2 regions of the Allohahella marinimesophila genome follow, and region 1 is predicted to be linked to the other one. Evidence: predicted binding sites of a transcription regulator. Region 1 holds the regulator's gene; the other holds the start of a gene.
The links. Region 1 encodes FNR, which switches genes on or off when oxygen is low (the NO sensors DNR and NnrR bind a similar motif). Its sites were predicted from a motif close to TTGATNTANATCAA; they were not measured.
Positions count from the first base shown of each region.

Region 2: a site for FNR is predicted at 8,328-8,341, ahead of ccoM (cytochrome c oxidase subunit CcoM). Genes of this name have one in related genera too.

Region 1 is NZ_BAABBO010000007.1:462,061-473,404, reverse strand. Features, by position in the region: gene ABD735_RS07730 (ATP-binding protein) at 1-845, opposite strand, end outside; gene ABD735_RS07725 (c-type cytochrome) at 1,063-1,401, opposite strand; gene gdhA (NADP-specific glutamate dehydrogenase) at 1,556-2,899, opposite strand; gene nirK (copper-containing nitrite reductase) at 3,119-4,531, opposite strand; gene fnr (fumarate/nitrate reduction transcriptional regulator Fnr) at 4,673-5,434, opposite strand; gene hemN (oxygen-independent coproporphyrinogen III oxidase) at 5,575-6,978, shown strand; gene ABD735_RS07700 (EAL domain-containing protein) at 6,953-9,571, opposite strand; gene ABD735_RS07695 (peroxidase family protein) at 9,834-11,344, opposite strand, start outside.
Region 2 is NZ_BAABBO010000016.1:8,092-19,435, reverse strand. Features, by position in the region: gene pip (prolyl aminopeptidase) at 1-394, shown strand, start outside; gene ABD735_RS16195 (lysylphosphatidylglycerol synthase transmembrane domain-containing protein) at 432-1,397, shown strand; gene ABD735_RS16190 (CBS domain-containing protein) at 1,505-1,924, opposite strand; gene ABD735_RS16185 (cyclic nucleotide-binding domain-containing protein) at 2,027-3,358, opposite strand; gene ABD735_RS16180 (MFS transporter) at 3,400-4,656, opposite strand; gene arsJ (organoarsenical effux MFS transporter ArsJ) at 4,653-5,885, opposite strand; gene ABD735_RS16170 (ArsJ-associated glyceraldehyde-3-phosphate dehydrogenase) at 5,910-6,920, opposite strand; gene ABD735_RS16165 (metalloregulator ArsR/SmtB family transcription factor) at 6,917-7,288, opposite strand; gene ABD735_RS16160 (OmpW/AlkL family protein) at 7,534-8,271, shown strand; gene ccoM (cytochrome c oxidase subunit CcoM) at 8,410-8,538, shown strand; gene ABD735_RS16150 (2-hydroxyacid dehydrogenase) at 8,570-9,577, opposite strand; gene ABD735_RS16145 (hemerythrin domain-containing protein) at 9,726-10,190, shown strand; gene ABD735_RS16140 (RDD family protein) at 10,173-10,622, opposite strand; gene ABD735_RS16135 (hemerythrin domain-containing protein) at 10,760-11,227, shown strand.

The DNA of each region.
Region 1 (11,344 bases):
GCTGGATAAGCGCGCACATCAAGCCAGCAACTTCGTCCGTCAGCGAAGGCATGATGCTGTTCAAAGCTTTCAGCCAGCCGGTCTTTCATGGCGCGCCGATAATGTTCCGCCAGCGGCAGTGCTTCGGATCCTGGCCATGCTTCCCAGTGCGTCTTTCCCAGGATGTCCTCTGCAGTAAATGCCTCGAATCTTAAAGCGCCTGCATTGATCTGACGTATTCGAAATTCGTTATCGAGTAAGACGAAGCCTTCGTCCATGCCTTCCAGAAGCCGGCGACTCTGGTCGCGCTCGACCTGAAGCTCCTGCTGAATCTCCATTTGCCGACCAAAAAGCAGTTGCTGCTCCATGACGGCTTTTCTGAGCTCGATCTGACTCATGATCTGTTGCGCCAGCGTGTCGAGAATGAACTGTTCCTGCTCTGTAAGCCCTGCCGGCCTGGGCTTCACATCAAGCGCACAGAGCGTGCCCAGCGCGACACCCTCAGACGTCTCCAGCCGGGCGCCAGCATAGAATCGTAGGCCGGGGTCGCCCACCACAAGAGGGTTGCACTCGAAACGCACGTCGCTCTTGGTATCCGGAATGATCATTTGCCCAGGTTGAAGTATGGCAAATTTGCATATCGAATCGTCGAGTGGCATCTCGCGGGTGCCCAGTCCAAGCTCAGACTTGAACCACTGCCGCCCCTCCGCGATGAGGTTGACTGCGGCAATTGGCACATTGAGCAACTGACTCAATAACCTGACCACATCATCGAATGACTTCTCCACGGGTGTGTCGAGAATTCCATAACTATCGAGAATTGCCAGACGATGGATTTCGTCAGCGGGTGTGTTGGTCGGGGTCATTCGGGACATCCAGAATCAAAACTGAACTCTAGCACGACGCGTGGATCTGGTCGCTGACGAGAAATACGTCTCTGTTGCTTTCAGCCTGGATGTTGGAAAGCATGTGCCTGGCGGCCACCGTACATGTGGCTGCCAGGTGAAGTCTCCATGCCTACCTGACTATGGGAAGCATCATTGTCCTGATGCTGTCGACATTGATCTGATCACGGAGCGTGGTTTACTTGCCACCTGGTTTGAGGCTGGCGTAATAGGCTGCAAGATTGGCCATGTCGGCCTCGCTCAGGCCAGCGGCCTGACCGTGCATGACGACGGCCTGACCACCGGTGCGGGTCTTGTTCTTGTAAGCAGTCAGGGCACTGATGATATAGGCGGCGTTCTGTCCTGCAAGGTTGGGATACATCGGAATGGTAGCGATGCCGTCCTGACCATGACAGGCGGCACACACCGCTGCCTTGGCCTTTCCAGCCTCTGCATCGGCAGCCTGTGCGGATACGGAAGCCAGACCTGCTAGAACGGTAAAACCTGCCACAACTACAGTGCTGAATGATCTTCGCATTACTGTACTCCTACTTTGACTTTATAATTCATCTCAAATCTATGTTTTCAATTTAATACACAGCTGACCATGCTACAACTGCATTCAGCTCAGCGGCCGGACTTATTTTGCGCCCTGAGCTATCGCGTTCAGTCTCCATTGAATCTTATACGTCTCAAACGACGCCCTGCGCCAGCATGGCATCCGCAACCTTGACGAAGCCAGCGATATTGGCACCAGTCACGTAGTCGGTATACTCGCCTTCGTCCTCCTTGCCATAGGACACGCAAGCCTTGTGGATACAGGACATGATGGTGTGCAGCCTGTTGTCTACTTCAGCTTCCGACCAGTGCTGTCGCATCGAATTCTGCGCCATCTCGAGGCCGCTGACTGCTACGCCACCAGCGTTGGAGGCCTTGCCAGGTGCGTAAAGAATCCGCGCTTCCTGCACCGTATGGATGGCCTCCAGCGTCAATGGCATATTGGCCCCTTCACTGATGCAGAAACAGCCGTTATCGAGCAGCGTTTTTGCGTCGTCTACATCGAGCTCGTTCTGGGTGGCGCAAGGCAAGGCAATATCGCAGCGATATTGCCAGGGCTTCGCACCTTCTTCGAACTTGAGATTGAACTTTTTCGCCAGCTCACTGATGCGACCACGCCGCTCGTTCTTCAGCTCCATCAGATACTGCCATTGTTCCATGGTGAAGCCATCCGGGTTGTGAACGACGCCATCTGAGTCGGACATGGTCACCACCAGCGCGTCAAGTTCGATAGCTTTGTGAGCGGTGAACTGGGCGACGTTTCCGGACCCTGAAATGGCGAGTTTCTGGCCAGCTATTTCCTTGTTTTTCGTTTTCAGCATAGCCTCGACAAAATAGATCAGACCGTAGCCAGTAGCTTCCGGTCGGAGGATGCTGCCGCCATAGCTCAGTCCTTTGCCGGTGAAAGTGCCAGTGACTTCGTTCCGCAGTTTTCGGTACATGCCGTACATGTATCCCACTTCCCTGCCGCCCACACCAATGTCACCAGCTGGAACATCTGTTTCCGGCCCTATATGCCGGTAGAGCTCGGTCATGAAGGCCTGACAGAAGCGCATCACCTCATTGTCGCTCTTGCCCTTCGGATCGAAGTCCGCCCCACCCTTCCCGCCGCCAAGTGGCAGCGTTGTCAGTGAGTTTTTCAGAACCTGCTCGAACGCGAGAAATTTCAAAACACTGAGATTGACCGAAGGATGAAATCTCAAGCCACCCTTATACGGGCCGATGGCACTGTTCATCTGCACCCGATAGCCGCGGTTGACGTGAACCTTGCCAGCGTCATCCACCCACGGCACACGGAATTGAATGATGCGTTCTGGTTCGACGAAGCGCTCGATCAGCCCCTGCTTCTGATAGTCCTTGCACTTCTCGATGAAGGGCCACAGCGTTGACAGGACTTCCTCGACAGCCTGATGAAATTCAGGCTGATGGGGATCTTTCTCACGCACACTATCGAGTGTTTGCTCCAGCGACATCTGCATTTTCAAGCCTCTTGCTTCGATACATTGTTTATATCACCACGACCGTCGGCTAGGCGCCTGGTCGGCATGAGAGTTGTTTACGCCCAGTTTGAGCAGACAGTCTGATTCACCAATGCCGCCTGATCCAAACCGTTCCGTTTCAGGACGGTCCGTACACTTGGCATAGCGCATAAAAAAACCCGCATTACGCGGGCTGGAAAGCGTGATCAGACGTTGGTATCAGTGACCAGAGTTTGGGTCAATGTCCCCGTGCGCCTTGAAGATCTCATGGTTCTCCTCGCCAACCACATGGAGTATGCCTACAAGCCCTTTCTCGAGTCTGGACAGCGCGTGGTCAACCAGGATGTACTTGCCTGGCACCTCTGTCCCGAACTCGACCATTGTGGCGCCACCCGGTGCGACTGTAGTGGTCTGAATGTTTTTCAGCGGCGGAGAAGTCAGGTCGCCCTGGTTGTAGACGCTGTCGAAAATCTCACCGATCACGTGGAAGCTCGAGGTCAGATTCGGACCACCTACGCCAAAGTAAATGCGAACCTTTTCACCAACCTTGGCCTCCATTCTGTGAGTCTTGGACAGTGCGCCCATAGTGCCGTTGAAGGTCAGGTGCTCAGGGCGCTCATCCAGCAGCTTCTCGAGTGAAAACTCATGCTCACCCTGTGTGCCATGTTTCTGAGCAGTGTAGAGCTCACCCTGCATCACATAAAACTCGCGATCGACCGGGTGCAGGCCACCTTCAGGCTCGACCAATATCATGCCGTACATGCCGTTTGAAATATGTTGTGCCACCATCGGCGTGGCACAATGGTAGACGTAAAGCCCGGGGTTGAGCGCCTTGAAGTCGAAGCTCTTGGTTTGTCCAGGAGCCGCCTGGGTGACTGCTGCCCCACCGCCAGGGCCAGTCGTTGCGTGGAAGTCGACGGAGTGGATATGGCTGCTGTCGGCCTTGTTCGCCATGTTGACGGTCACTGTATCGCCAACCCGCACCCGAATGAAAGGGCCTGGGACCTTGTCGTTAAAGGTCCAGTAACGATAAGTGGTGCCGTCATCCAGCTGGCCGAGCACTTCGGTGGTCTCGAGGTCGACAGTCACAGACTGCGGTCCACGCTTGCCCACAGGCTTGCCAACCTGTGTTGGATCCATGGATACATCGATGCCTTTCGGCTCCTGCTTCGCAGCCTTGGCGCCGCCGACGATGATCTTGCCGATCATGCCGGCCTGGACGTGACCCGGCAGCGTGCAGATGTACTTGAATTCGCCGTTCTTGTCGGCACGGAACACTACCGCTGTGCTCGAGCCCTTGGCTGAAATATTGTCTGAATCGACTTTGAAGTCAGGCAGTGCAATATCGTGAGTAGCGCCATCGCCGTTGACCAGGTTGATCTGGACGACTGCACCTTCTGCCACTGTCAGGTCGGGGTTGATCTGGCCGTCAATATTGCCGCCGACACCGATGAAGACCAGTCTGCCGTCTGCAATGTCCGTGCGAAGGGTAAACTTCACATCTGGACGATAGGTGACCGCCTGGCCGTGACCGTTATGTGCGCCTGAGGTGTCGGCTGCCATGACAGGGTTGCCGATCACGGCACCGAGAAGGATGACGGCAATGGCTGAGCGAAGAATGTTCTTTTTCATAACGTCTACCTCTGATCAGGGAAGAATCCCGGCTCTGCCGACCTGGACAGAACTCATGAGCAGAAGATAGCGTCAATCGGCTGCGGCTTTCTTGATATGAGTCAAATGGAATACATGTTTTAGATGGAAGTCGTTCTGGACTCAGAGCACGTTACGCGGAGAACAATGCGACAGCAGTGCTTTCAACCTTTCCATATCGATGATATCGACACGTTTCTTGTCGACTGTGATATAGCCTTCGTCCTGCAGCTTTGAAAAAGTACGGCTGACCGTCTCCAGCTTGAGCCCCATGAAACTGCCTATCTCCTCACGAGTCATCCGCAAATGAAAGCCGGAGGCTGAATAGCCGCGCGCAGCATTCCGTTGCGACAGATTCAGCAGGAAGGCTGCTACACGTTCTTCAGCACGCATATTGCCCAACAGCATCATCACACTCTGATCACGAACGATTTCGCGGCTCATGATGCGGTGGAACTGTCGCTGTAGCGCAGGAATCTCGCGTATCAGGTTTTCTAGACGAGTGAAAGGAATTTCACACACCTCACTGTCTTCCAGGGCCGTGGCATGACAGGCATGAATATCGGTACTGATGGCGTCGACGCCCATGATTTCGCCGGTCATGTGAAACCCCGTCACCTGTTCACGACCGTCTTCCGTCAGCGCGTGAGTCTTGAAGAAACCGCGACGAATGGCGTAAAGGGACTCGAAATGGGTGCCAGCCTGATAGAGATGCTCGCCTCGCCTGACGCTGCGACGCTGATCGATCAACAGGTCCAGCTGGCTGAGGTCGGCATCGGGCAATCCAAAGGGCAGGCAAAGTTCTGCCAGACTGCAATTGGAACAGGCCAGCTTGAGCGCATGAAGAACGGGCTTTTGATTATCCTTGACGACTGCTTCAGACATGAGACCTCTGTGCCTGTTGATCTGACTGTTAAGTGTCTGGGGGGAAGAGATTATCATAGATTAAGTTGCATTTGATCCACATCAAATCTGGAGGCGCGCTGCTCCGCTAGAGTAGCCACTATACACCCTGGTGAGCCCCCATGATGAACAGACCGCAGAGCGACCTGAATATCGAGGTCGACACCGACCTCATTGGACGGCTCGACCGCAATGGGCCGCGTTATACCTCATATCCCACAGCCGATCGCTTTGTCGAAGCCTTCGATGCCGGGACCTATGCGGCCTGGGCTGAACAAAGCAGTCTGGCCGGTCGCGTTCGTCCATTATCGCTCTATTTCCATCTGCCATTCTGCAACACGCTGTGCTATTTCTGCGCCTGCAACAAGATCGTCACCAAAGACCGCTCGCTGTCGGTGAAGTACGTCGACTATCTCATCAGGGAAATGGCGCTGCAACGGGCACTGTTTGGCGAGCATCCGGCCGTCAGCCAGCTGCACTGGGGCGGCGGTACGCCAACCTTCCTGCCTGCCGATCAGATGGAGCGATTGATGGCGGCCACAAGGTCGCAGTTCCGCCTGTTGGAGGACGCGGAAATCAGTATCGAGATCGACCCACGCAAGGTCGATGCCGGAACGATGGCTGTACTGGGGCGTATTGGTTTCAACCGTATCAGTGTGGGTATTCAGGATTTCAATTCAAAGGTACAAAAGGCCGTCAATCGCATCCAGTCGCTGGAACAGACGCGGTTGGTCATCGAATCGGCACGGGAGCATGGCGCCAGATCAGTCAATATCGATCTCATCTACGGCTTGCCCCATCAGACCCTCGAAGGCTTCACTAAAACGCTGAATCAGGTCATTGAACTGAGCCCCGACCGCCTGTCGATCTACAACTATGCGCATATGCCCGCAATGTTCAAACCACAGCGACGGATTCAGGAAGACGATCTGCCGAGCAGGGAGACCCGGCTGGCCTTGCTGAAACTCGCCATTTCGATGCTGACCAGGGCTGGCTACGTCTATATCGGTATGGACCACTTTGCCAAGGCGGATGACGAACTGACCATCGCCCAGCAGCAGGGTCGTTTGCAGCGCAACTTTCAGGGCTATTCGACCCACGCTGACTGCGATCTCGTGGCCATGGGCATTTCAGCTATTGGCAAGGTCGGCCCCTGCTATAGTCAGAACGTCAAGGACCTGGCCGAGTATTATGATCGGCTCGATCGCGACGAATTGCCGGTCCTGAGGGGGATTCAGCTCAGCGCCGACGATCTGCTGCGGCGTTCGCTCATTCAGAATCTGATGTGTCAGTTCGAAGTCTCACTCGAGGCCTTGCAGATTGCCTACCTGGTGGACTTTCACCACTATTTTGCGCGCGAGCTGCCCGTTCTGCGCGAGTACGAACGTGAAGGCCTGTTGACGCTCGACGATGAATGGCTGGTGGTGACACCAAAAGGCCGTCTCCTCATCCGCAACATCTGCATGGTCTTCGATCAATACCTGCAGGCCGACCAGCTCATCAAGCGTTATTCCAGGGTGATATAGACCTTGCCGTGCGATCCGCGCCAGGCAACGAGCCCTGCAGCCCTCGCTCGGACAGCCAGTCCAGCAGCGCCGGTAATGGCATTGGCCTGGCCAGGAAATACCCCTGGATGAGGTCGCAGTCCAGATCGATGAGGATATCCAGCATTTCCTGGTTCTCCACGCCCTCGGCAACGACCCTGTAGCCGAGGTTCTGTGCCATCTCGAGGGTCGTCTTGACGATGACCTGATCATCGGTGCTGCTGGTCAGATCGAACACGAGCGATTTGTCGATCTTGATCTCATCGATAGGCAGCTTCTTGATGTAGGACAGTGAAGAATACCCGGTCCCGAAGTCATCGATGGACAACAGCACGCCGATCTTCTTCAAACGGAAAAGCTCCTCACTGGCCCGTATCGGATTGTCCATCATCGCCGTTTCAGTCAATTCCAGCATGATGTCCTGCGGTCGGACGCCAAACTCTTCGAGCATGAATGCCACCTGCTGGGCGAAGTCGGGCTCCTTCAGGTTCACCGCAGAAATATTGATCGAGAACTGCAGGGGAAAGCCGCCCGCAGTCAGCTCCGAGTGCGCTTTTAGCGTGTTGCGAATGACCCATCGCGTCAGTGGTGTGATGATGCCGGTGCGCTCTGCCAGCGTTACAAATTCGTCCGGCGGTATGAAGCCATATTCAGGATGCTTCCAGCGCACCAGCGTCTCGACCCCGATAATCCGGTTCCGTTTCAAGTCCAGCTGCGGTTGGAAGTGCAGGTCGAGGCCGTCGTGACTGATCGCCTTGTCGAGCTCAGCCATGAGTGTCAGACGACGTTCGTTATATACATCGAAGCTTTCGTCGTAGAAGGCGAGATTGTCCTGCGCCTGCCCTGCCATATCGAGCGCGATATGGGCCTTGCGCATCACATCCTCTAGTTCCTTGGCATCTGCAGGGAAGCGCACGATACCGATCTTGGCGCCGGGATCCAGCGTCAGGTGATCGAATTGCACGCTCTGACGGACTTCGGCATCCAGCTGCAGCAGCCTGGCATCCAGCGCCCCATCCTCGGTTACCGCAATGTTTTTTAGCAGCAGCCCCATGGTGACGCCTTCGGTACTGGCAAGGCAAACCTGCGACCCCTGGCGAGACTCGAGGGTAATGCTGTCCTGAAGCGAAACACAGAAAGTGCTGAGTCTTGTCGCTATCTGGCACAACAGCCGGTCAGCATTATCGTGACCAAGGGTCTTGTCTATCTCGTGGAAGCGGCTGAGATGTATCAGACAAACCATGAAGGGCTGCGAGGCGTCTGCCGTAATCAGCTCGCGAATCCTCTTTTCGAACAATACGCGATTTGGCAGGCCCGTAACCACGTTATGGGTGGCCTGCAGTACCAGCTGATGTTCAGCGCTGAGACGCTCTTCAGCATCCCTGATACTTCTTCGGTGAGCAGCCACCCTATCGTTCCGTTCGCGATAGATGCGATCGACAATGGCGATCGACAGCAGCATGGCTTCCAGCGCCGAACCAATCTGTACGCCGTAGGTCGTCAGAAACGACTCGCTCAGAAAGCCAATCTTGTAAAGCATGGTCGAGAGAATGCCGATCGACAGGCCCACCCAGGCAAAGGTGAAGAATCTGGCCTCCCGCACACCGCGCCACCACAGCACAGGGCCGGTCAACAGCAGCATCACAGATACTGGAATAGTGAGGTAGGCTGAGGTCATCAGCGATGTCTCAGGCCTCAAAAAGGGCAACATGGCCAGGCATAGGATGCTGGCAGCGATGGCGAGGCGGTATCCGAGATTCAACAGCGGACTGTGCTTGTCGACACGCAGGAAATTCTGCGCGAAGAGGCAGCCGAACAAAACTGATGCCGGAATGTTGATCTGTATGAGCCAGTACTGCATTGCCGGCGAATCCGGCCAGAAGTACTCAAAGGTCCGACCATGCAAGGTGGACTGCAACAGCAACAAGGTGGCCACGAAGAGCACATAATACAGGTAGGTCTTTTCCCGCAGGGCGTAATAGATCATCGAGTTGAACAGGATCAGGAAAATGAGAATGCCGTAGTAAATCGAGTTCAGCTGTGCGGCGATGACATCATGCAGGTGGAAGGCCCGCTCGTTCCAGAGCGTGATCGGGAACTCCATAGGACCCGATTCCTTTACCCGAAACATATAGGTATAGATTTCGGCAGGCTCGAGCGTCACTGGAAACAGAAAATTCGGATGCGCAACTATTCGTTGGGAGAACGGATATAGATCACCTGTGACGCCAGACTGCACCGGCTCGCCATTCCGAAGAAGTTGATACTCGATATGGTCTATAAAGGGTGCATGGACATCAAGCAGCTTGTCCAGCGGCTTATTGGTGGTGTTGACAAAGTCGACCCGAAACCAGAATACGGCGCTGGAATAGCCAAAGTTCGCAGTGCCTATTCCCGTCTCCTGCCAGGCCCCCTCTCCGCTGGTGAGGCTGTCGAACGACAGCCGTCCACCTTCATCCTCGATATAATAGAGCGTCGGAGTATGCTCCGCGCTTCCATCTACCAGGTCCGGTATGAGGGCATCGCTAGCCAGTATTTGGGGCGCCAGCAAAAGAAGGAGCCACAGACAAGCCATGAGGCGCCGCTGGACAGCAACGACCGAACAAGCAAACATGGTTAAAGATATCTGGAAAACATCTTACAACCGTAGCTGTGAACCGGCATTTTCGCCAATAGGTTGATCATTTCCTGTCCAATCTTCAATCTTCCAGAACGTGAGAACCAATATTCGGTCGAGTGTATTCTGGGCAAAAAAAAGCCGATGCAGCCCCTGGACTGCATCGGAAAGAAAGGCCGAGGGCGTCCGGTGTCGCCCCAGGTCGTCGGGAAGTCCCCTCCTATCGGTCTTCGTAACGCTGGTGCTTGAAGAAGATGCCAGAATCACCGAAGGCCGATGCTACGAATGCGGAGTTCATGACCAGCTCCCCAATCTTGGTCGCACTCTCACGACGCTCCCTGGCATAGCGACGGTTCAGTGACGGGAAGATCGAGCTTCTGATCGACTTGGTGGTGGCATAGACGTCGTAGACCTTTACACCCTCAGGCAGTGCCATCAGATCCTCACGGAAATCGTGTGGCTCTGATGAGAACATCCCGTTGAGCTCCTGACCGGGCACGAAGTAGAGTTGCGTTGGTGACTTGGGTGCAGCAACGGGACTACCATCCTGACGGGTTTCAGCCATTGCGTTGGCCATCAGCAGCGTCGGCTTGGTGCTCACGAGGGAAAACAGGATCGTGGAGCCAAGTGACTCATTGGCTTCAGGTGACACATAATTCGACATCTCGTTTGCAAAGAAGTCGTAGTTGTCGCCCTGCCCGGACAGCGTGTACAGCGCAGAAATGTTTTCTGAAGGTTTGCCATCAGCGAACAGCTTCAGAGCCAGGCCCGGCGCATAGCCGCGATCCGCAGGATCACCAGTCAGCGACAGTCTCAGCAGGCCTTCATCGGCACCTTCGAACAGCCCGGTATACTGACTGCCAGCTTCAGGTACGAACTTCACTCGTGCCACAGCAGCGCGTGGGTGAAGTGGCTTCTCATAGCCCGCTGGCGCGACGTCGCCTACGCGATTGACCTTGGTCCAGAGGATGGAATCGATCAGTCCACCGATATTGACTGGCGGAATCTCAGGTAACTCGTTTGCATCGTAGGCGGTGCGCATGACGCCATTGGTCCAGAGATGCTGCGCCTTGGCATCGGCATCCCACGACTCATACTCGGCAGGCATGTTGAGGCCCCAGGGCTTGAACGCGTTGTCCATGCCGACAAGGCTGCCAGACAGGTTCGGGTAGTGACGCTTGATGATGTCGACCATGGTGTTTTCCTCGACCCAGTCGATACCTTCCTGGGTATACACTTCGGCTCGATAGTCGCTGGTAAAGAAGCGGTCCGTCATTAGACGACGCGAGGCGTTGAGGATGAAGATCTGGAACGCGGTTTCACCAAAGCCAAAGCCATCCGGCCGGGTTTCTTCGGCCAGTTGACCAACCAGGGTATCGATCTGCTCGATATCGTTGTTGTAGAGCTGCTTGAGTTCGGCCAGCGTTTCCGGATCATCAGTCAGATCCTCAAATTTTGTGATGGGCTTGAGGCCGATCTGGCGACGGAACTCGTTATATCGGGGAACACCGCGCTCACGATCACGAAGTATATCGATGGTAGCCATGTCCAGCCTGCCGCGCACAGGCACGTCGAGATTCCGCATGAAATCAGGATAATTCTTCAGTGTCAGCGAACCCGGGTTGGTGATACCAAAGGAGTACCACATACGGTCGGCGCCTACGTCGTCGAGCAGGTCTTCAGCATCGCCATCGCGGGTCTCAGGCAGGGGGATCTTCTGGTCGACAATAT
Region 2 (11,344 bases), on a different contig from region 1:
TGATGACCGTCAGGTGCAGCTGGAGGCCGCGAAAGCCTGGACTATCTGGGAGGGTGAAACCATCACGCTGCTCCCGGACGAAGCTATGACCTCGGCCTTCAGTGACGGCACATTCGCCCTCGCCTTCGCCCGTATCGAAAATCACTACTTCAGTCACGGCGCCTGGCTGGAGGAGAACCAGCTGATGCGGAATATCGATACGCTCAGGAACATCCCGGCTGTACTCGTTCATGGGCGTTACGATATGCCCTGCCCGGCCCGATACGCTTATGCCATGCACAAAGCCTGGCCGGAGGCGGCGTTCCATCTGATAGAAGGTGCTGGCCACGCCTATTCGGAACCAGGCATCCTGGACCAGCTGATCAGGGCCACTGACCGTTTCGCCAAAGGCTAGGCAACAGGTGCAGGTTGGCAGGTACGCAAAATGCGCGTTGAGAATCGCGCTCACAGTAGCGGCGGTCATACTCGTTCTGGAGCTAGCCCCGCTTCGCGAAATCAGCACCCATCTCGCCAGTACCGAGCTCTCCTGGCTCTGGGCCGCGCTTTTTCTGCAGGTGCTCATCAGGGTGATCACCGCTGCCAGAATGCAGCTGCTGGCTCATTTCCAGCGACTTAGCCTGAGTTTCTGGGTCATGCTGAGGATCGTGCTGGCGACTGCCTTTTACGGCCTTTTTCTACCGGGCGGTATTGCCGGTGGGGCGGTGACTTTTGTTAAATATCGGCAGTACGGTGCGGGCGGTGCAGCTGCACTGACCAACGTGGTGGTCAACAAGGCCATCGCTGCGCTGACCATCGGTTTCCTCACCTGTACCGCCTGGCTTGCCGATTTTGTCCGCTCCCAGGACGCCACCTCGCCCGCCCTGAACTCCTTGATAGCGCTCCTGTCGTTGCTAACCCTGCTGCTACTGCCTTTTTTGCTCAAGACCGGCATCAACGCTTTCGGCTTGGCGCCCAGATTGCAACATCGATACGCGAATGGTCATGGCCGCTTCTCCAGAGCTGCAGGCGCTCTGCTTTCGCAAATGCAGATCCTGAACGATCTGGGATGGCGGCAGACTTTCGTACTGATCTTCGCTGGCTGCGCCGCACACGTCATAGGGGCGGCAGGCATGCTGTTCTTCGGCCTCGCCCTGGGCCTGTCAATAGATCTCATCAGCGTCATGTGGATTTACGGCATGGTATTTCTACTGGCATTGCTGCCAATATCATTCGCTAACGTCGGCGTACGGGAGGCAAGCATGATTCTGTTGCTGGCACCTTTTGGCATCGGCGCTGCGGAAGCAACAGCGTGGTCGGTATTGATGTATTCCGGGCCGCTGGCTGCTGCACTGGCTGGAGCTCTACTGGAGGCAACGGCGTTCGCCGACTCACCGCTACCTATAAGGCGTGATCAATGATGTCGAGATGGGCAGTTATTGTAGTGTTTTTGCAGTAATTTCAAAGTGTCAACGAGCTTTACAAGGATCGGGCGGCACCGCTATGGCGCAGCCCGTACCACTGGCATTTAATGATAGGTCTTGCATGCTCTGGCAATATCCTGAGGCAGCGAGTCCGCACATTTGTCCGCAATATCGCTCAAGGTAATGATGCCGGTGAGATCCTTGTTCTGATCGCTATCCATGACGAGCAGCCGCTGCACATTTTGTGACTGCATGTTGCGCAGAACATTTTCTACATCGTCCTTCTCATAGCAATACAGGACCTTCCCATCTACCAGGCTATCTACACTATCCTCGGGCCCCTTGCCTTCGGCAACAGCCTTGATGGCGATGTCCCGGTCCGTGAGCAGGCCCACCACCTTGTCATCCCGGGACACGGGAACGGCGCCAATATGCAATTCTTTCATACGACTTGCCGCCTCACGGATAGTTGAGCTGGCAGGCAGGACCTTGGGATTTTTTGTCATGATCTCATGAACTTGCATGATGATATCTCCTTTATTTTTGGATAGTTTTTCTTCAACCGAACAACCATGTTGCTCAAGGAAATATCAAGCAAGCAACGCACCAAACGCTAAAAGGAGGCTCTAGGCGCCGAGGGCTGCTACCGATAAGGCGGCAAGAAAACCAATGAGTGTGGCCAGGCCAGTGACCGACCCACCATGCTCGAAAGCTTCCGGCAGCATAGTCTCGGCTATCATGGTCAGCATGGCTCCAGCAGCTACACCCTCTACTGCCAGTTTGATGAAGAAAGCCGTCCCGGCAGGATCTGGCGGGAATACCCAGGCACCAAACATCGCACCCAGGCCAGTGAGCAGGCACAGCGACGACCACATCCACATGATGCGTGGGATCGAGAAGGCATGACGTCGCATGATGACGGCGCTGGACATGGCCTCAGGAAAGTTCGCCAAAAAGACACCGACAATGAAGGCCAGGCTCATGCCACCAGTGTCAATCGCCAGCGTGCCGATCACCAACGACTCCGGCACGCCGTCGATGGCTATACCGAGCCAGATGGCCATGGCTGCGCCAGCTGAGCCCGCTGCACCACGACTCTCTTCCTGGATGTCTCGCTCGCTGATTGGCAGGTTCACTGTATCAAGTTCATCGTCCCCCTCGGCCTGCGCATCCAGCTCATCAGCGCCGGCGTGGTCCTGATGGCTGGCCAGGGCTTCAATGACGGGTTTCAGTTGCGGCCTCTGTTCCAGTAGAACATCGAGGTCATCCTTGTCGAGGGTATACAAAGTGGTCCTGGTAGCGGCGCGCGCTGTGGTCTGCCGACTGACGCCACTGATTACGGCCCGCTCACCGAAGGTGTCGCCAGCCTGAAATTCCGCGATAGCATTGGTGGCCGGCGGAGAGTCATCCCTGGCGTACCTGTCCGGGACCTCTTCGTATAATCGAACGCCACCTTCACGAACGAAGTGGATCTCACGTGAATCATCTCCTCGTCTGAAAATCAGTTCGCCAGGGGCGAATCTTTCCTTTCGAACATATTTCACGAGCTCTGCGAGGTCGTCGGACGGCAAATCTTTCAGCACACTTATTTTAGCCAGCCTACGCAGCAGCCTTCGGGCACGAGCTTTTTTGGTCCGGGCCACATGATCCCGAACATTGGAAAGGCTGCGCAGAAAGGCGCCACGGTCGTTGAGAAATTTATTGAGTACGGAGAACAGCACGCCTCCCGCCACTGCACCGATCACGGCCACGACCAGAGCGCCGTTGCCGTGAGTGTCCACATAGTGCGGTACATGAGCCATCAGCTCGATGGTGAGAGCAAACAGCAGCGCACCAGCACCAAAAGCCATGAAGGCCGAAGTGATTCTGGAGCCCGGACGCCAGACAAGGCCCAGTATCGCGCCGAGCGGTAGTGACAGTGCGCTGACGATACCCCAGAAAAAAGCGGTCTCAACCATTGGATGCTCCTGCTGACAAGCCGTCAGCAGGCATACGCTGCTTACGGCTCGAGTGCCTGTCTGTCCAACTGCATACGACGCTGCCGCCTGTTCTGGTTTGACCGCTCCCGGGCAACGAACAATCGCCAGTAAGCAACTATGGCCAGCGCAGCGAAAGCAGCCAGGGTCCAGAGGGCCACCGACATCTGCACACCTGCAGCCAGCAGCCCAGCAAATATCGCCGGCATCAGCGCTTTCACCACGAAGGCTGGCCGCGCAAGATGCCCAAGTGTGGCGCCGACATTGGCTGGTCCGAATATTTCAACCGGCACTGTGCTGCGCACTACGGTCAAGAGACCATTGGCAATGCCATAAAAGGCCGCGAACACCAGCCCCAGAACCCAGTATGGTGATATGAGATTCAGTAGCAGAGTACTCACCAGCAGGAGTGACAGCGACACTGCACCAACAGTGACTGCCCTGCTTCTGTTGGCAAAGCGCCACTCAACCAGGCGGCCGACCACCTGCATTGGTCCGATAGCGGCTGCCAGCCAGACAGCATCAGCCCGATCGAATCCGCGGCTTTCCAGGGCATCGATCAAAAAGAGCGACAGCGCGCCGAAGACACCCATGGCCGAGGCGAAGGCCAGTGATAACCAGGCCAGCTCAATTTTTTCAGGCGGCGCAGGCGCGGATTGGGCATGCATCGACAGTGCTTCAGCAGCCGCCGATGAATCGCCTACACCCGGCTTCGGGGGCACCATGAACAGGTGTACGGGCAGCGCAATCAACAGCTGAAAAGCGGCAAACATCAATAGCGCTTCGCGCCAGCCCGCGATCTCCACCAGCCAGTGACTCAGGGGCCAGAACACGGTACTGGCGAAGCCCCCAAACAGTGTCAGCACCGTCACCGAGCGACGGAACCGGTCGGGCAAGACCTGATGAATCACGACAAAAACCGGATCGTACAGGCATAGCGCCATCGCAGCCCCGGCGATCAGCCAGCCCAGAAAATAGACCACAAGCCCGTTGGCCGTGGCTAGTAGCACGAATGCCAGGGCAGCGAGAATGGAACCGAGAGCCAGAGGGCCGCGGCCACCTGAACGGTCAATCCAGCGCCCAACCGCCGGCGCGGCCAGTCCAGAGACCAGTACACCTAGCGTGAATGCGCCAAACACTGTGAGTTCGCTGAACCCCAGTTCTGTGCGCAAGGGCAGAGCTAGCACAGCCAGGCTGTAGTAAAGACTGCCCCAACTGAGTATCAGCACCAGACCGAGCGCTATCAACAGGCGGTTCGCGCTAGCCGGGGACAGGCTCATGCCTGGGCAACAGTCGGTTCAGGATGCCGCGGCAGGGCGACAGAAATGACAGCAGCGAGCGTCACAAAGGCGGTAGAGACCCAGAGACAGACTTCCAGACCATAAGCCTGGTAAATCCACCCTGACAGGAGCGTTCCGAAGAGTCGTCCACCTGCATTCGACATATAGTAGAAGCCGACATCGAGCGAGGCCCCTTCTTCTCTGGCGTACGACACGATGAGGTAGCTATGCAGTGAGGAATTCACTGCGAACAGGACGCCGAAGGCCAGCAGCCCCCCTATCAGTACGACTTCAACGGGAATTTCCGTTCCCATGGACAGCGCAATCAGCGCTGGAAAGGCCGCGAGCGCCATGGCCCAACCGAAGGCAGTGCGCCCATCAGGCACACGACCTGAGCGGAAACCCGTCATCGTTGGGGCCAAGGTTTGAACGGCCCCGTAACCAATGATCCAGAGCGCCAGGAAACCGCCAACCTTCCAGAAATCCCAGTTGAGCTGACTGCTGAGATAGACAGGCAGCGCTACCACAAACCAGACGTCGCGGGCTGCGAAGAGAAACAACCTGGCCGCCGATAACACGTTCACAGCCCTGCTCTTCGATAGCATTTCGCTGAACTTTGGTTTGGCTTTGGTCTTGCCAAGATCTTTCTTCAACAAAACCAGACTGCTTAGCCAGACCAGGCTGAGGGCAATCGCCATCGTCAATACGGCGTGCTGGAAGCCGACCCAGGTCAGCAACGCGCCGCCGAGAAAAAATCCAACGCCCTTAAGCGCATTTTTCGAACCAGTCAGCAGGGCGACCCAGCGATACAAAGCCCCTTGCTGATCGTTCGGAATCAACTGCTTGATGGCGCTTTTGGCGCTCATCTTGTTGAGATCCTTCGCTATACCGGAGAGTGCCTGGGCGGCCATGACCCAGACCACCGTAAGCCAGTCCGCTGGAACAAATAGCATCATCAGCGCCACTACCTGCAGCACCAGGCCCAGGTTCATGGTGCGGTTCAGACCTAGCCGGGCACCGAGATAGCCACCGACAAGATTGGTGACCACGCCGAAGAATTCGTAGAACAGGAACAGTGAGGCAATCTCTAAAGGACTGTAACCGAGGCTATGGAAATGCAACACGACCAACATGCGTAGGGCACCGTCGGTCAGCGTAAAGGCCCAATAATTACCGGTGACCACCATGTATTGACGAATCTGGGGGGACAGGCTTGCCAGGTTTTTCATAACGACGAATCCAGTGGCATGCACTTAGTCTGACAGCCCCACGAGGCGGGTCAGCTCAGCGGTTCTGCAGGTGTAGCCCCATTCGTTGTCGTACCAGGCATAGATCTTCACCTGCGTACCGTTGATGACCATCGTCGATAACGCATCGATAATCGACGAGCGTGGATCTGTCCTATAGTCAATGGACACGAGGGGCCTCTCTTCATAGCCAAGTATATTCCTGAGTTCGCCCTCTGCTGCCTTTCTCAGTACCTGGTTCACCTCTTCGGCTGTGGTCTCGCGCTCTACCTCGAACACACAATCCGTGAGCGAAGCGTTGGCCAGCGGGACCCTCACGGCATGCCCATTCAGACGCCCCTTCAATTCAGGGAAAATCTCGGTGATAGCCGTCGCTGATCCGGTTGTCGTTGGTATCAGGCTCATGCCACTGGCACGCGCACGGCGCAAATCCTTGTGCGGCTGATCCAGAATACTCTGAGTATTGGTGAGATCATGAATCGTCGTGATGGAGCCATGGCGGATGCCGAGTTCCTCATGAATGACCTTGACCACCGGTGCCAGACAGTTGGTTGTACAGGACGCCGCAGTCACGATTCGATGCTTGGAAGGATCATATAGATGATCATTCACGCCCATCACGACATTGAGCACACTCGCCTCCTTCACCGGCGCGCTCACCACGACGCGCTTCACGCCTTGTTCCAGATAGGCAGCCAGCATTGAGGTGGTCTTCATCTTGCCACTAGCTTCGATGACCACATCACAGGCAGACCAGTCGGTATCTTCGATGGCCTTGTTAGCTGTGACGCCAATGCGCGAGTCGCCGATAATGATCGTTTCACCCTCTGACTTCGCCTCGTTCTTCCAGCGCCCATGTACCGAGTCGAAATTGATCAGGTGTGCAAAAGTGGCTGCATCAGCGGCCGGGTCGTTGACCTGCACTATGCTGATGGCATCCATATCCCACAGTGCGCGCACTGCCAGCCGCCCTATCCGGCCCATGCCATTGATACCGACCTTTACCGTTCTACTCATGACATTGCTCCGCAGTTCGTTGCTCGCATTGGTCTGTCTCCCATGCATTCCAGGCGCCCGCTAGTCTCGAGCAGCCATTGCTGATTGGCCTGGCCTGTAATGGCAATAATTTGCCTTGCCCAGTCGGGTAGATATGGATGAATCCGGTAGTACACCCACTGGCCCTGCCTACTATCTTCCAGCAATCCGCAGGCGCGAAGCTGCGCAAGATGACGCGAAATTTTTGGCTGCGCAGCGTCCAGCGCTTCTGTGAGCTCACACACGCAAAGCTCAAGCTCCCGCGCGACGAGCAAGACGATTCGAATGCGAGTGTCATCGGCGAGACACTTGAACAATTCTGGTGGACTCAGCCCGGCAATGTCATGCATGCATGGAATCCATGGGGAAGCCTCAAGTCGATACCATATCTGGACTTCGACATATTCGTGAAGCCGCATATGTTGCGCGATTGATCTTACGGCTGGATGTTTACAGTTTGATGACAAGGCCATGATGATTTTCAATGAACCGAAGCCGGAAAAACATTTTCAGGATAGACCTGCTCATTGATTTATCTCAACGGCCTCCTCGGCGCCTTTCGGTAAGCTTTTCTCATCATCCAAGGAGAGCTTCCATGTTCAGAACACCGTTGTTGATTGCCTCATGTCTCGCTGCCGCCAGCGCATCTGCTTACGATGCTGGCGACTTTGTCATCCGTGGTGGTCTTGCCAGCGTCGATCCTGCTGAGAGCAGCTCGGCGATTGCGGTCAACCGTCCGTCTGCAGCCGCCGGCGACAAGACCGGCACCGAAGTTGGGGTCGACGGTGATATCAGTCTCGGCATCAGTTTTACCTACTTCATCAGGCCACAGATCGCGATCGAGCTACTGGGGGCCACGCCATTCAAACACAGCATCCAAGGCGCAGGCATTCTTTCCGGACTGGGCAAGCTGGGCGAGGTGCAGCATCTTCCACCTACTCTGAGCGTCCAGTACTACCCCATGCCATCAGAAGCGAAACTGCAGCCCTATGTCGGCGCAGGGTTGAACTACACCATCTTCTTCAAGGAAGACACCACCCAGACATTGACCAACTCGGTTGGCGCACTCGCCAGTCTGCCGAACAATCCTGTAGCCGGCGTACAGGCCACGTCAACTGACCTTGAGCTGGAAGACTCCATTGGGCTGGCCGCTCAGGCGGGCCTCGACTACCGACTCACAGAGCGCATCGGTCTCAACGCGGCTGTCTGGTATGTAGACATAGACACCAAGGCAGACATCACTGCAGAAACGAATGCCGGCAGAGTCAGGGCAGATGTCGACGTAGACATCGATCCCTGGGTCTACATGGTGGGTGTAGCCATCAAACTCTGATCTGGTGAAACCTGCAGAGATCTGATCATTGCAGGTGATGCTCGCGAGCGTCCGACTTGATTCATGTCAATTCGGCATCCGCTCGCAGCAGTATAATGACAAGGTGATCAGTACCAGTATTCAGCGGAGAAAGCAGCGATGAGCATGTTCATGGATCAGTATGTATTGGCCGGTCTGGCGGTGGTTGCAATGACCATTGGCTTTCTCGTGGCCTTTGGAACCTTTGTCTGGAAAGACGCACACAAGAAGAAGTCCGGGCAGCCCTGATTGCCGATGAACCACCGCTCGCAATGTTCGTTCAGGATGCCACCACCTCATTCGAACATTTACCCCGATCCTGCAGGTCGCTCATATTCTGTAAGGTGATGGTTGCGATGCTCTCAACCGCCTCCTCAGTGAAAAAAGCCTGATGAGCGGTGATCAGCACATTGGGAAAGGTCAGCAACCGCATGAATTCGTCGTCCTGAATGAGCGATGCTGAATGATCTGCAAAGAACAGCTCAGCCTCTTCTTCATACACGTCGAGGGCTACACTACCGATTCGTCCCTGCTTGAGCGCCTGAATGAGGGCGGTGGTATCCACTAGCGCGCCGCGACTGGTATTGACCAGCATCAGTGTCGATTTGGAGGTGCCGAAGGCAGCGGCGTCGATGAGATGATGAGTGTGTTTATTGAGCGGACAATGCAGGCTCAGTACGTCGCTTTCGGCAAACACCTGAGCCAGTTCCGCATAGCCGCTACCGGCCGCTTCAAGATCGCTTTTCAGCGTCAGATCAGGATACGGATCAACAGCCAGGACGCGACAGCCAAATCCCAGCATGATTCTGGCGAAGATAGCCCCTATCTTGCCTGTTCCAACCACGCCGACTGTCTTGCCATGAAGGTCGAAACCCATCAGACCGTCCAGTTTGAAGTTGCCATCACGCACGCGATTGTAAGCTCTGGGTATTCTGCGATTCAGCGCCAGTATCAGTGCGACGGCATGTTCTGCGACGGCATAGGGCGAGTACTCCGGCACCCGAACGACTGTCATGCCCAGGCCGGCGGCCGCAGGCAGGTCGACATTGTTGAACCCAGCACAACGCAGGGCTACGAAACGCACACCCAGCGCAGACAGCGTTTCCAGCGTGGACGCGTCGAGCGTGTCGTTCACGAACACACAAACGGCCTCTGCACCGGCGGCAAGCGCTGCCGTTTTCTGATTCAGATGAGTGTCAAACCAGATAAGTTCGTGTCCATGGCTGCTGTTCAGCCTGTCAAAGAATGTGCGGTCGTAAGTCTGTGTACTGAAGAAGGCTACACGCATGATCAGGACTCCGTGGCAGGGGCTGAAGACTTCATGATACGGCGCGCGACGTCGGTATGACAGGCTAGCTGAGCGATTTCGGATGCTCCGGCGTACCTAGCGGAGAGGTACACCCGACAATGGGTGGAAAACAACAAGGAGTAAACAAATGGCAGATATCTTCGAAGCCCTGATCAAGGACCATGAGGTCGCCCGAGACATCATGCGAAAACTGGAAAAAACCGAAGGCGCATCAGCTGAGCGGCAGGAACATTATCCGAAGCTGGTGAAGGAGCTGCTTGCCCACGCCAAGGCCGAAGAGCGCACGCTCTACCATGCCATGCTCGGCTCGGCCGAAAGCCAGGATGAAGCCACACACAGCATCGGCGAGCATCAGGACATGGAAGAGGCCATGGAGGCACTCGCCAAAACGGAGATGTCTTCCTCACAGTGGCTGCCAAAGTTCCGCGAACTCAGGGAACTGACCGAGCATCACATGAAGGAGGAAGAACAGGAGATCTTCGAGGCCGCCAGAGACGTGCTCTCCACCACCAGGCAGAATGAACTGGGTTCCCAGTACGAGAAGGAGAAAGTGGTGGAAGACAAGAAAGATCGATCAGACTTTCTGCCCTGAAGCCTCATCCGCCGCCCTGCGAACGACAAGCGTACTGGCCAGCTTGTCGTGCCAACCTTGCTTCCGGGGATCTCTGCCTGCGCTGAAAAAACCCAGACAGAACGGTAGCATTGAGACGTAGTAGCCAAGGTATCGTTTGATCAGCTGGGCAGTAGTTGGTTGGCCGCCGGTGTCAGCGTCGATAATTTCGAGCTTGAGCCACAACTTGCCAGGGGTGGCGGACTTGAACATCCAGAACAGAATGACGACCACTGCCGGGGCGACGTAAGTGATCAGCACATCTGCCGGTCCATAAACAATGGCTGCGCCAGTCCAGTAGCGTTCACCATAAATCACTGTGAGCAAGGGTGCGATGATGAGCAGAATCAGTATCGAATCGATGAGCGCAGCCCCTGCCCGCACCCAGAATCCGGCGTAGTCCATTTCGCGCATTTCACTTCCCCGAGCCTGATCATACTGAAGCTGCTAAGGTAGCAATCAGTATCGTCTGCGTCCACGTGATCTATCATTAGCGTTAACATCAGACGCTGGCGCAGATCTCAAGCGTCAGCTTCGGAGGAGTTTCAGACATGGCAGACGATATTTTCCAGGCAGTCATCAAGGATCATGCGACTATCAGGGTGCTGATGAAGGCGGTAGACGACTGCGGAAAAGACGCGGACCTCCGGCGCGAGGCTTTTGCCAACCTTGCGAAGGCCCTCATCGCTCACGCCAAGGCCGAAGAGCGCTCGCTATACGACACGATGCTTGGCGAAAGTCCCTCTCACGACGAAAGCCTGCACATCGCTGAACATGATGCCATCAGCGAGCTTATCCACACGCTGGGCGGAAAGAGGGAGGCACCCACTGACTGGCCAGCGACGTTTCTGCAATTGAAGACGCTGGTAAAGAGGCATCTCGATGAAGAAGAGAATGAACTCTTTCCCGTGGGTCAGCATTTGCTGACAGCCGACCAGAAAATAAGACTTGGTGAGTTGTATCGCGCTGCGAAAGCTGACGAAGACAGCAAGGACAGGAGTGACATACTGGTTCTCTGACCAACAGTGAATCAGGTCGCAGAATGCGCAATTTCACCCAAACCGATGATGACAGTTCGCACACCTGCCCTTTAGCGTAGGCACCGGAAAGCCCAAAAGGGCGCTAAGCCCGTGTCA